3 regions of the Rhizobium sp. Root491 genome follow, and region 2 is predicted to be linked to each of the others. Evidence: predicted binding sites of a transcription regulator. Region 2 holds the regulator's gene; each other region holds the start of a gene.

Region 1 (4,255 bases), on a different contig from region 2:
TGGCGGCCACGATCCCGACAACACCCTCAATCGGTGCGACGATGTCGCGGCGCCTGAGGTTCAGCTCGGCGGTGCTCAGTGCAAGCTTGGCGGCTTCCTCGGCAATCTGCGCATCCAGCACATCAAGGCGGGATACGGATTTCAGGTTACTGTAGGAACTCGATTTTTCGACGGCGCTGCGTAGCGCAACCTGCGCCTTGTCCCGCTCGATCACCTGCTCCTCGTCATCGAGCCGCGCGAGCACCTGCCCCTTTACGACGCGGGCGCCGGATGAAATGCGGATTTCCGAAAGCGTGCCTGATGTCTGCGGCATGACGACGACCGACTGGATGGCCTCGCCACTGCCGATGGCGTTCAGCCTGTCATTGACCGTGCCCTGCTTGACCGGGGCCATCGCCACCAGGGTCGCATTGCCATCGCGGCGTGCGGCGCCGGCATTTTGGCCGGATGACGAACCGGGTGTTCTGGCACCGGATGCGGCAACCTCGACCGCGCCAACAGGTGTTTTGCCGATGCCGATACCCGCGAGCAGATTCCGCGCTTCGGGTGAATAAAGCCCCCAAAGACAGAGTCCTGCTCCCGCCACAGCAAGACAGACACCCACCTGTTTCCACACCCGCATACAATTCTCCGATTATCCGCACAGCATAAACCCGCCCCGAAAAGAGCTTTTCGGAACGGTAGAAGTATTCCCGCATGCCTTAACGAAGGCAACGCACAAATCCGTTCCTTACATAATTGTAATTTGTGATGAATTGTCGTCGAAAGCGCACTGACGGCCATTTCTGTCGCAAACATTCGCCAATCCGGTAATCTGCAGCTGAAATAGCCATGACCGGAGGAATGCATGAGCACCGTAACGAAAGCCGAAAATCCTGAAGCAAACCCGCGCGTCAAGGCTGTGTTCGACGATATCCGCACAACGCGGAAATCGGATTTCATCAACAATATGTGGCTCTACCTCGCCTTCGACCCCGATCTTCTGGAAAAGACCTGGGCCGAGGTCAAGGCGGTGATGGCCACACCTTCAGCGCTCGATCCGCTGGTGAAGGAAATGCTTTATATCGCCGTTTCCGTCACCAATGGCTGCTCCTACTGCGCCCACTCCCATACCGCGGCTGCAAAAGCCAAGGGCATGACGGGCGAACAGCATGCCGATCTCATGCGGGTCATCGCCGTTGCCGCCAAGGCCAACCAACTGGCCGTGGCGCTGCAATTGCCGGTGGACGCGGCTTTTGATGCCGACAGGCGGGCCTGAGACGAAAAAACGTCTTGGAATAGGCGTTTTGACGGATGATACCGGAATAAAAGCAGAACACGGTTCTAGCCTTTATATCCCGAATCACTACATTGGGCCGCATGAGCAACAGTTTTGACGATATGCCGTTCTTCGACGAAGAACCTGAGGCGCCGCGCAAGGCGACGAACAATGCCGATGCAGGCAACGCCGGCGGGCTTGGCATTGCCGCGCGCGCCATGGCGGCACGCGATCAGGCCCGGCCCACGCCCGACTATCTGTCCGGTCTTAACCCGGAACAGCGCGAAGCCGTGGAGACACTGGACGGCGCGGTTCTGGTGCTTGCGGGCGCCGGCACCGGCAAGACCCGCGTTCTCACCACCCGCATCGCCCATATTCTGGCGACCGGACGCGCCTATCCCAGCCAGATTCTGGCCGTGACCTTCACCAACAAGGCCGCGCGCGAGATGAAGGAACGTATTGGCGTTCTGGTCGGCGGCGCGGTTGAGGGCATGCCCTGGCTCGGCACCTTCCACTCCATCGGTGTCAAGCTCTTGCGTCGCCATGCCGAACTCATCGGCCTGAAGTCTGATTTCACCATTCTCGACACCGACGATGTGGTGCGGCTGATCAAACAGCTTATCCAGGCCGAAGGTCTTGATGACAAGCGCTGGCCGGCCAAACAATTCGCCGGCATGATTGACGGCTGGAAGAACAAGGGGCTGACGCCGCCGGATATTCCCGAGGGCGATTCCCGCGCCTTTGCCAATGGCAAGGGCCGCGAACTTTACACGGCCTATCAGAACCGGCTGAAAACGCTGAACGCCTGCGATTTCGGCGATCTTCTGCTGCACCCCATCAGCATCTTCCGTCGCAATCCCGATATTCTGAAGGAGTACCACCAGAAATTCCGCTACATTCTGGTGGACGAGTATCAGGACACCAATACGGCGCAATATATGTGGCTCAGGCTTCTTGCCCAGCGCCCCAAAGGCGAGCCGCAAAACGTCTGCTGCGTCGGCGACGACGACCAGTCGATCTATGGCTGGCGCGGCGCCGAAGTGGACAACATCCTGCGCTTCGACAAGGATTTTCCCGGTGCCAAGGTCATCAAGCTGGAGCGCAACTACCGCTCCACCGAGCATATTCTCGGCACCGCCGGCCATCTGATCGCCCATAATGAAGGGCGTCTCGGCAAGACCCTGTTCACCGAGCGCAGCAGCCCCGACGATGAGAAGGTCGTGGTGCATGCGGCCTGGGATTCCGAAGAGGAAGCCCGCGCCGTCGGTGAAGAAATCGAGCAGCTTCAGCGCAAGAACCACAAGCTGAACGACATGGCCATTCTCGTTCGCGCCTCCTTCCAGATGCGCGAGTTCGAAGACCGTTTCGTCACGCTTGGCCTCAATTACCGCGTCATCGGCGGTCCGCGCTTCTACGAGCGTCTCGAAATCCGCGATGCCATGGCCTATTTTCGCCTTGTCTGCCAGCCGGCCGACGATCTGGCCTTCGAGCGCATTGTCAACACCCCCAAGCGCGGCCTGGGCGACACGACCATCCGCAATCTGCATGATTACGCCCGCGCGCGCGACATTCCGATGCTGGCGGCAGCGACCGACATCATCGAGACCGACGAGCTGAAACCGAAAGCGCGCAAGGCGCTGTTCGACGTGGTGCAGGATTTCCGCCGCTGGCAGGGGCTTCTGGAAAACACCGAACACACCACGCTTGCCGAGCAGATCCTGGACGAAAGCGGCTATACTGCCATGTGGCAGGCCGACAAGACGGCGGAAGCGCCCGGCCGACTGGAAAACCTGAAGGAACTCATCCGCTCGATGGAGGCCTTCGAGAGCCTGCGCGGTTTCCTCGAGCATGTCGCGCTCGTCATGGATGCCGAGCAGAACGAAAATCTCGATGCCGTCTCCATCATGACGCTGCATTCCGCCAAGGGGCTGGAATTCGACACCGTCTTCCTTCCCGGTTGGGAAGAAGGTCTGTTCCCGCACCAGCGGGCGCTGGACGAAGGCGGCCGCTCCGGTCTGGAGGAAGAACGTCGTCTAGCCTATGTCGGCATCACCCGCGCCAAGAAGCTATGCCATATCTGGTTCGTATCGAACCGGCGTATCCATGGTCTGTGGCAATCCACCCTGCCCTCGCGTTTTCTCGATGAACTGCCGCCAGCGCACGTGGATGTCGCGGCATCCGACAGCAATTACGGTGGTTACGGCGGACGCGGCGGTTATGGCCAGTCCCGTTTCGACAAGGCGGAGCCCTTCGCCAACAACTACTCCACCCCCGGCTGGAAACGTGCCCAGGCCAACAAGTCCGACGCGACCCGCGATAACTGGGGCACACGCTCCGGCCATGCGGTCGAGCGGATTGGTTATGGCGAAAGCGGGCCCCGCGCCCGCACGATCGACGGCGAACTGGTGGCCAAATCGGTTGCCGACACACCGTCGAAATTCGTGGTCGGAGACCGCGTTTTCCATATCAAATTCGGCAATGGCAACATCTCCGCCATCGAGGGTAACAAATTGACCATCGATTTTGACCGCGCCGGACAAAAGCGTGTGCTGGATGGATTTGTGGAAAAGGTTTGATTCGGCAACTATGAGTGCATGAACGCAGCTTTTTCCGTAGCCCGCGTCACGCCGTTGCAATAAAGGAGTTGCAACAGGGTGCAGAAACCGGGCGAGGACTGCTTTGCATATTTTACCGAAAAGCGGGCGCAAGCTTGCCGTTTTCCTGATCAATATGGACAGCGCCACCAAGCGCCTCGAGGACATGAACGCACGCCTCGACGCCATCGGCATGACGGCAGAGCGGGTCCCGGGCGTCAATGGCCGTGAACTGAATTATCCTATCCCGGAATTCAGCGAGCTTTCCTACATGCTCATGCATGGCCGCCGCACCTCGCCGCCGGAAATCGGCTGCTATCTCAGCCATGTCGCCTGTGCCAACAGGTTCATAAGCAGCGATGCCGATATCGCGCTCATTCTTGAAGACGATGTCGTCTTCGAA
Region 2 (4,255 bases):
CGAAAACCGCTCGGTATTCGAGAAGGAAACCTTGCTGGCGCCGTCGCCGGCAGTGACTTTAAGATTGTTCGTAACGCTCATCATTTTTCCTCGAAGGCGAAGGCAACGCCCTGACCGGGTGCCGCGGGCACTACCAGACGGCCGTCCGCTTTTGCGCAGGACACGCCATTAGCAGCAAGCACCGCCTCTGTCACGGCAAGATCGTGTGACGAAAAGACGATGCCCGCGCCGCGCAATCCGCCTTCGTTGCCATCCTGAGCACTCAGGGCCTGCCCGCCGAAAGGCGGTTTTCCGGTCAATCTGATGCTGGCATTGCCGGTCGCAAAAACAATATCACCGCCCGGAGACCTTTTGCCTTCACAGCCAAACACTGTCTCGATCAGGCCCGCCACCTTCATATTGCCGCCGGAAAACAGGACGATTTCACTCAGGCCGGTGACACCATTGGCGTGGCGCTCCAGCATGGTGCGATCGCCCGGAAGGGCTTGAACCCGTTGACAACTGAACAAAAAGAAATCCGCGGCCGCCCCGCTTGCAGCAAAAGCAAGCCGGAACGCCGCCTCGCCTTGCGAGCCATCCGGCATCCGAACAGGCCGCGAAAACTCGAAAACATCGCCCGCCGAAAGGCCGGCTGCCCGAAACCGCTCATGGTCAACCAAGGCGTCTTCAGTCCTGGCGACAAGAGCCGAAAAACCCTCCTGCCCGTCCCGTTGCCGGAAGGCCACATCCCTGCCAGTGAACACATCACCCCTCTCTATTGACGCATTATATTTAGCCGGATCAGCAATTGCGAGCGGCTCCAGATAGGTGCCATCGGCGAAAAATACGCAGGCATTTTGGGTGCCGAAAGGATGCAGAGCCTCCGGCGCAACCGTAAAGCCAAGACTGACGAGGCGCTTCACGGCGACGCCTATGACTTCCACGGGCAAAACGAGATGGTCAACGCTATAGGGTTTCGTCATGAAAATGTATCCTGCTGGCCTTCCGCCCGGAGCATGCCGGGACGGTTTCGACCGCACAAAAGCACAATTGCGTGCTATGAGGCAAATCATCACAGCAACAGATGGCACCTTCACGAAATTTTAGGGGATTGCAGAACACATATGGAACATATAGTGTTCGTTCTGTATTTGTTTCGCGACTTCCACTACGATTCTAAAGGGTGTTTTCCTCATGCTCACGCGCAAACAGCAGGAATTGCTTCTCTTCATTCATGAACGAATGAAAGAGTCCGGCGTGCCGCCCTCCTTCGATGAAATGAAGGACGCACTCGATCTTGCTTCGAAATCCGGCATCCACCGCCTGATAACCGCTCTCGAAGAGCGCGGGTTCATTCGTCGGCTACCGAATAGAGCCCGGGCGCTGGAAGTCATCAAGCTGCCCGAGGCTTATACGCCGGGTGCAAGGCCGCAGCGCGGCTTTTCGCCGAGCGTTATCGAAGGCAGCCTTGGCAAGCCCAAGACGCCGGAACCGGCCCCTGCCCCCAAGACGCCGGCCAATGATCTGGGCGGGGCTGTCACCGTGCCGGTCATGGGCCGCATCGCTGCGGGCGTGCCGATTTCCGCCATCCAGAACAACACCCATGATGTGGCCGTGCCAGTAGACATGCTTGGCACGGGCGAACATTACGCTCTTGAGGTCAAGGGTGATTCGATGATCGAGGCCGGCATTTTCGACGGCGACACAGTCATCATCCGCAACGGCAACACCGCCAATCCCGGGGATATCGTTGTGGCTCTGGTGGATGACGAGGAAGCCACGCTGAAGCGCTTCCGCCGCAAGGGAGCCTCCATTGCGCTCGAGGCGGCAAACCCAGCCTATGAGACCCGTATCTTCGGGCCCGACCGGGTGAAAATTCAGGGCAAACTGGTGGGGCTGATCCGCCGCTACCATTGATCTTATCAAACCGAACGTATTCACTTTACAATAGGCGTCATCGTGAAGATGGCGCCTATATATGGTTTGGCTGTTTCCAAACGTGGCGTGCTTTAGCGGGTGCACGAACATATGCGCCATTCAGCCTGTGCGCGTTGCCCTTTCCAAACTAAGTTCCTGCTCCATAAAGATGCTTCGGTTTCGCTACAGGCGTGGTGGCGAATGGGCTGCTCGCTGTAATTGTCGAAGCGATCCCATCCGCTGTTTTTTAGCGACGTTGTTCTGTCGTGTTGCGCAGTCAGTTTTAGTCGTCACCAAAGGGTGACTTATCGCAAGGCGCGCTCTCAGCGGCCCCACATCACCATTCATCAACGGCGTTTATGGGAGCCATGGATAATTTTCGATATTCCGTGAACGCTTGGCAGGTGTAGAAATACGCGTCATATCCGGGAGATACGCCATGTACGATCTTTATATAGCCAACAAGAACTATTCTTCATGGTCGCTGCGGCCGTGGGTATTGATGCGCACGCTCGGTATCGCCTTTGATGAAAAGCTCATTCCGTTCGGCGAAGGCGTCTCCTTCTCCTCCTTTTCGCCGACAGGCAAGGTGCCCTGCCTAGTCGACGAGGGCATGACGGTTTGGGAAACGCTTTCGATCGTCGAATATCTTGCCGAAAGACACCAGGGTGTCTGGGCAAGCGACAAGCATGCGAGGGCCTGGTCGCGTTCGGCCGCAAGTGAGATGCATGCCGGCTTTTCCTCGCTGCGCAATCTCTATCCCATGTCGGTGGGCATTCGGGTCAAACCCAGGGGCGGCGATGCCGGGCTTAAAGCCGATATAAAGCGGATCGATGCGTTGTGGAGCGAGGGTCTCACAAAATTCGGCGGGCCATATCTTGCCGGTCAAAAGTTCACGGCGGTCGATGCTTTCTTCTGCCCGGTTGCATTCCGTTTCCAGACCTATGGCAGCGCGGATCTTTCGCCAGCAGCGAAAGCCTATTGCGACCGGCTGCTCGCCCTGCCTGCCATGCAAGAATGGTACGAGGCCGGTTTGAAGGAGAGCTGGCGCGACGCTGGTCATGAAGAGGAAGTTGGCGGGATCGGCGAATTGACTGAAGATTTGCGCGCCAAGGCCCGATGATCCAAGCTGGCGGCGGTCATTGCGACGCCGCCAGCAGCCGGATGATGGGCTGCGGCAGATCACGGTCGAAACTTCCGCTTTTCCAATCGTAATAACGGTGCTGGCTCCAGGGCCTGTCCGTTCCGGCGATTGCGGCGCGCAGCCCGCTCGCCACACCCTCCTCCCTCTTGTCAGCAAAATCTATTTCCACAGAACCGAGACGCCGCAAGATGTCACGGCTGAGCAGGAGTGCACCCGAGCGGCACTGCGAAAAAGAGGTTCTGCGGGAAACAACGACGATATCGGCAATATCGCAGGCTTTTCCGGCGAAGCGGCCATCGTCCAGAACGACGATCCACTCTCCGCTCGCGGCGCTCGCTACGCACCATATGTCTTTCCTGCAGGTGAAGACGCCAGCTTTGGCGTCTTTGAGCGCCGCCGTCATCTCGCGTACCACCACAGCCATGTCTTCCGGCGACAGTTTCGATCTCGAGTCAGAACCAGCAGTTGCCGTGCTCTCGCCATTTATAAAACCCGGCGGCACGGTTTTTTCCGGCAGCAGCAGTGCCCTTTGCCACTGTCCGTAAACGAAGCTCTGCGGACGGGCTTTTGTGGTTGAGACCTTGCCATCCTCCAGGAGTGCCACCAATTCGCCGTCCTCGTGAATCAATAGATCCGGCAGATCACGATAGGCCGTAACTGCCGACACGCCGAAGGCGAAGAGCAGAAACGGGATGCCAAGAAGCGCAAGCCGGCTGCGCAGCAATGTCAGCGGCAGGAAACCCACCGAAGCCAAACCGATAAACCAGCCATGCGGACGCCCCGTCGCTGCGCTGCCGCCCCAGGAGGCCACCTCGTTTGCAACCTCGATGACGAGTGCCATGCCATAACCCATGATCTTCAGGAACGGCGCATCGAGCCCGAAGGGCATCAGCAGCATGGCGATAAGAGCGAATGGCATGACGATCAGCGACATGAGCGGCATTGCAGCCAGATTGGCGAACAGTCCATAGGTGGTGACACGGTGAAAATGTTCGGCTGAATAGATCGCCGTCGAAAGGCCCCCGATCAGCGACGTCGTGATAACGCCGCCAATGACCGCGCCCATCATTTCCGCCACCTTCAGCCATGCGGGCTTGCGCCCGATGAACAGCCGCTCGCGATCCGTACGCCAACGGCTCCAGAAGGCATAGGCCGAAACAAGCGCTATGGTGGCCGCAAATGACATCTGAAAACTCGGACCCATGATTTCCGAGG
Region 3 (4,255 bases), 1.1 Mb from region 2:
GCAGGCCGATCCGGTCGGCATTCGGGTCGTAGTCATAGGTAACTGTGGTGAAGTTCACATCGGCCTTGGTCAGCATCTGGGTAGCGCGGGTTGTCTTGGACATGGTGGCCTGCGCTCACGCAAAGAGGGACTGATAGGTTTCCGGCTTGAAGCCGACGGTTATCGTCTCCTTTGCCTCCAGCACCGGTCGCTTGATCATGGAGGGCTGCTCCAGCATCAGGCCAATGGCCTTTTCGCGGGTAAGATCGGCTTTCTGGCTATCGTCCAGTTTTTTGAAGGTAGTGCCGGCCCGGTTCAGAACCGTTTCCCAGCCCGCGGCATCGCACCATGTTTCGAGATGGGCCTGGTCGATGCCAGCCGTCTTGTAGTCATGGAAAGAATAGTCGACACCGTTGGCCTCCAGCCAGCTTCTGGCCTTTTTCATCGTGTCGCAGTTCTTGATGCCGTAAATGGTGACCGTCATGTTGCCTGCCTCTTTGTCTTGAACTTCCGGCATAACAAATAATGCGCCGTATTCAACCCGCAGCCTGAAGCACGGAATTCTAGCCATGCAAAAATGCAGTGTCTGACATCCAAACGAGCGCGAGCAAAGCTGCATGGCTTCCCTGCTACATCATGAGTTGTAGCAGAGGCCAAAAATGCCCATTATCTGGGCATCAAAGATGGAGAGAAAAATGCGTCAGGTTGCAAAGACATCGCGTAACTTCTTTGGCGAAACTTTCGCCGTTCTCGGTGCCGCACTTTCGGTTTCGGCCGCTGTTCGCGCGCATCGCAAGCCGGCCCGCGCCGACCTCGAAGCGCTTGGCATCGACGGCAAGGCTTTCGACAAGGTTCAGCTCTAAGCTGATTATCGTTTGCAGCGAGGCGACATCGCCTCGCTCGTGCGTATATGTTGGCGGGCCTTAGCGTTCCGCCTGCTTTCGGTTCGGCCGTTTTCTCGGACCGATCAGTTTATCCGGTAAATGCAGCTGGCTTTCGAGCGGCTCATAACGATCTGCTTTTGCGGAAAGTGCGAAGCGTCCAAGGGACTCATGTCGCGTTTCGCCATTATGGCTGAAAACAAGCTCGAAATTACCCGCAAGCCAGCTATAGGGTTTTCCGGCCGGCATCGGCTCTATCTTCCCGCAGCCATAAATCATCGTGATATGCGGCGTGTAAGATGGTGCCGCGATATAGGGAAGGTTTGCCTGTCGAAGCGCGCGTTGCAGCAGCTTCACCAGAGCGTTGATCTCCGGCAGATCACCACCGTTTCGCAGCACCAGACTATTGCGATTGCCGAAAAGCGCGCTTGCGTCCAGGGTGACCGGAACAGGCCGCGCGTTTACCGCACCCATTGCCGCCTTCAGCCTGCTTGTCAGTCCGTGAGGGATTGTCTCGAAACATCCCAAACACAGCAGGGTTATGTGCAGAAGCTCGGCGGGATATGCCTCGCGGGTTGTCCGACCCTTGGCATGATGCGATGCATCGATAAAAATTCTTTCCGCCAATTGCCGTGGTGGCTTCAGCAGTAGCAGGAGCTTGTTTCGAAAGCGCGGATTGATGCGCCGTATTTTCTGCGGCTCCAGCCCATCAAAACAAAGCTGCCTTAAGGCTCTTTCGTCCGCCAACTCGCACTCCATGACGATGCTCCACAGCCTTATACCAAGGCCGGAAACCTATCATTGCGCGGTGATAAAATAAAGAACAAAAGAGGAACAAAAGGCGGAATTGCTCCGCCTTCGTTTTATTCCCACTCGATCGTGCCGGGCGGCTTGCTCGTCACGTCATAGACGACACGGTTGATGCCCCGGACTTCGTTGATGATGCGGGTCGCGGCGCGGCCGAGGAAATTCATGTCGTAGGGGTAGAAATCCGCCGTCATGCCATCCACGGAGGTCACAGCGCGGAGCGCACAGACGAAGTCATAGGTGCGGTAGTCACCCATGACGCCCACGGTCTGCACCGGCAGGAGCACTGCGAAGGCCTGCCAGATGGTGTCGTAAAGACCCGCCTTGCGGATTTCGTCGAGATAGATCGCATCTGCCTTGCGCAGAATATCGAGCTTCTCGCGGGTGACCGCACCGGGGCAACGGATCGCCAGACCCGGGCCGGGGAAGGGATGGCGCCCGATGAAGCTTTCCGGCAGGCCAAGTTCACGGCCAAGCGCACGCACCTCGTCCTTGAAGAGCTCGCGCAGCGGCTCCACCAGCTGCATGTTCATGCGCTCGGGAAGGCCACCGACATTGTGGTGGCTCTTGATGGTGACGGAAGGACCGCCGGAGAAGGAAACGCTCTCGATGACGTCAGGGTAAAGCGTGCCCTGCGCGAGGAAATTCGGAGCACCCTTGCCGTCTGCTGCGATCTTGGCAGCTTCCGCCTCGAAGACCTCAATGAACAAACGGCCGATAGTCTTGCGCTTCACTTCCGGGTCGGAGACGCCAGAAAGCTGGCCCAGGAACATGTCTGCGGCATCCACATGTACCAGCGGAATATTGTAATGGTCGCGGAACATGCCGACGACCTGCTCGCTTTCGCCAAGCCGCATCAGACCGTGGTCGACGTAAACGCAGGTCAGCTGGTCACCGATCGCCTCATGGATGAGGATCGCCGCAACCGAGGAATCGACGCCGCCGGAGAGTGCGCAGAGCACGCGCCCGGTGCCGACCTGATCGCGGATCTTGCGGATCATCTCGGCGCGATAGGCTGCCATCGTCCAATCGGATTTGAGACCGACGATCTTGTGCACGAAGTTGGAGAGCAGCTTGCCGCCATCTGGCGTATGCACCACTTCCGGGTGGAACATGGTGGTGTAATAGTGGCGTGTCTCGTCGGCAGCTATGGCGAAGGGTGCGTTCTCGGAGGTTGCGATAACCTCGAAACCCTCCGGCAGTTTCGTCACGCGGTCGCCGTGGCTCATCCAGACGGGATAGCTCTTGCCCTGTTCCCAGAAACCGTCGAACAGAGGGCTTGCCTTTTTGATGTCGATATCGGCGCGCCCGAATTCCGCCGCGTGACCGCCCTCGACAACACCGCCAAGCTGGGTGCAGAGCGTCTGCTGGCCGTAGCAGATGCCGAGGATCGGAACCTTGCTGTCGAACACCGCCTGCGGCGCACGCGGGCTGCCTTCCGCCGTGACAGATGCGGGGCCGCCGGAGAAGATCACGCCCTTGGGCTGGAGCTTCTCAAACGCCTCTGCGGCATTCTGAAACGGGTGGATTTCGCAATAGACCCCGGCTTCGCGGATGCGGCGCGCAATCAGCTGCGTCACCTGGCTGCCGAAATCGATGATGAGAATGCTGTCGGGATGGGCTATCTGGGTCATGGCGAGCCTTTAAAGAAAATGGCGGCTTTAGGCAACCCGGAAGCGGGCGTCTAACAGCGGAAATTTACTAAAATCGCGAGGTTCAAAGGGTGATCGCACCATCTTCGATAGCGCGGCAAAGCCTGTCGACGGCGTCTGCGAGCTTTTCATCGATGATATGCAGATATTCCGTCCAGTCGTCCACATGGTTCACATCTTCCCTGCCGTCGGAAATACCGCGCAGGCCGATGAGCGGCACGCCGAAGCGCTGGCAGGCCCGGAGCACGGCATAGGTTTCCATTTCCACCATATCGGCATCGATCGACCCATAGGCGGCACCAGAGACGACGTTGGCGCCCGTGGAAAGCCGCGCCTCGGCAATATCGGGTATGCGCAGGGGCAAGGCCACCTCGGCCGGCAGATCGAGAAACGGCGTGCGGCCCTTTTCAAAACCGAAGGCGGAGGCATCCATGTCGCGATAGGCAACAGAAATCGCCTGATAGATGCCAGTCTGGTCGAGCGTCCGCGAGCCGGCGGAGCCGAGCGAAACGACAAGGTCAGGCAGATGGTCCGCCGCATCGAGACCGGCAAGAATTGCCGTGACCGAAATCGCTGCCTCGACCGGGCCGACGCCGGTCATCAAGGGCGCGATGCGCGCCTGCAGGTGTGGACCGTATTCGGCGGAAGCCGCCATGACGAAAAGAATGGATTTGTCTGCAACATGCAAAAGCCGGTAGCTCATCCGGAAATATCCTCGCGGCCCTTTACCACCATCATCGTGCCCGTCATGGAGGCGATCAGCTTCGCCGGCCCGTCGGAAAGGGCGTAAGCGCGGCCATCGGCAACGATCAGGTTGTTGCCCGGCTTGATGATTTCGCCACGAAACAGGAACCGCTCGCCGCGCCCGGGTGACATGAGGTTGACCTTGAACTCGATTGTCAGCAGCGAGGCTTCCGGCTCTATGATCGTATAGGC

The links. The regulator LexA, encoded in region 2, represses DNA repair genes until DNA is damaged. The targets are predictions, from matches to a motif close to TGTTCNNNNTGTGTTCNG.
Region 1: ASD46_RS18105 (ATP-dependent helicase) is a predicted target of LexA. The motif match lies at 1,301-1,318, and genes of this name have one in related genera.
Region 3: ASD46_RS05720 (2'-5' RNA ligase family protein) is a predicted target of LexA. The motif match lies at 1,680-1,697, and genes of this name have one in related genera.

What each region holds. Positions count from the first base shown of each region.
Region 1 is NZ_LMFF01000015.1:300,021-304,275, reverse strand. Features, by position in the region: gene ASD46_RS18115 (efflux RND transporter periplasmic adaptor subunit) at 1-622, opposite strand, end outside; gene ASD46_RS18110 (carboxymuconolactone decarboxylase family protein) at 848-1,258, shown strand; gene ASD46_RS18105 (ATP-dependent helicase) at 1,360-3,834, shown strand; gene ASD46_RS18100 (glycosyltransferase family 25 protein) at 3,938-4,255, shown strand, end outside.
Region 2 is NZ_LMFF01000001.1:57,089-61,343, forward strand. Features, by position in the region: gene kdsA (3-deoxy-8-phosphooctulonate synthase) at 1-81, opposite strand, end outside; gene ASD46_RS00295 (VOC family protein) at 81-962, opposite strand; gene lexA (transcriptional repressor LexA) at 1,174-1,896, shown strand; gene ASD46_RS00305 (glutathione S-transferase family protein) at 2,336-3,019, shown strand; gene ASD46_RS00310 (ComEC/Rec2 family competence protein) at 3,036-4,255, opposite strand, start outside.
Region 3 is NZ_LMFF01000001.1:1,152,514-1,156,768, reverse strand. Features, by position in the region: gene ybaK (Cys-tRNA(Pro) deacylase) at 1-103, opposite strand, end outside; gene ASD46_RS05725 (ArsC family reductase) at 116-463, opposite strand; gene ASD46_RS27430 (hypothetical protein) at 675-842, shown strand; gene ASD46_RS05720 (2'-5' RNA ligase family protein) at 903-1,619, opposite strand; gene guaA (glutamine-hydrolyzing GMP synthase) at 1,724-3,301, opposite strand; gene ASD46_RS05710 (5'-methylthioadenosine/S-adenosylhomocysteine nucleosidase) at 3,384-4,022, opposite strand; gene ASD46_RS05705 (PaaI family thioesterase) at 4,019-4,255, opposite strand, start outside.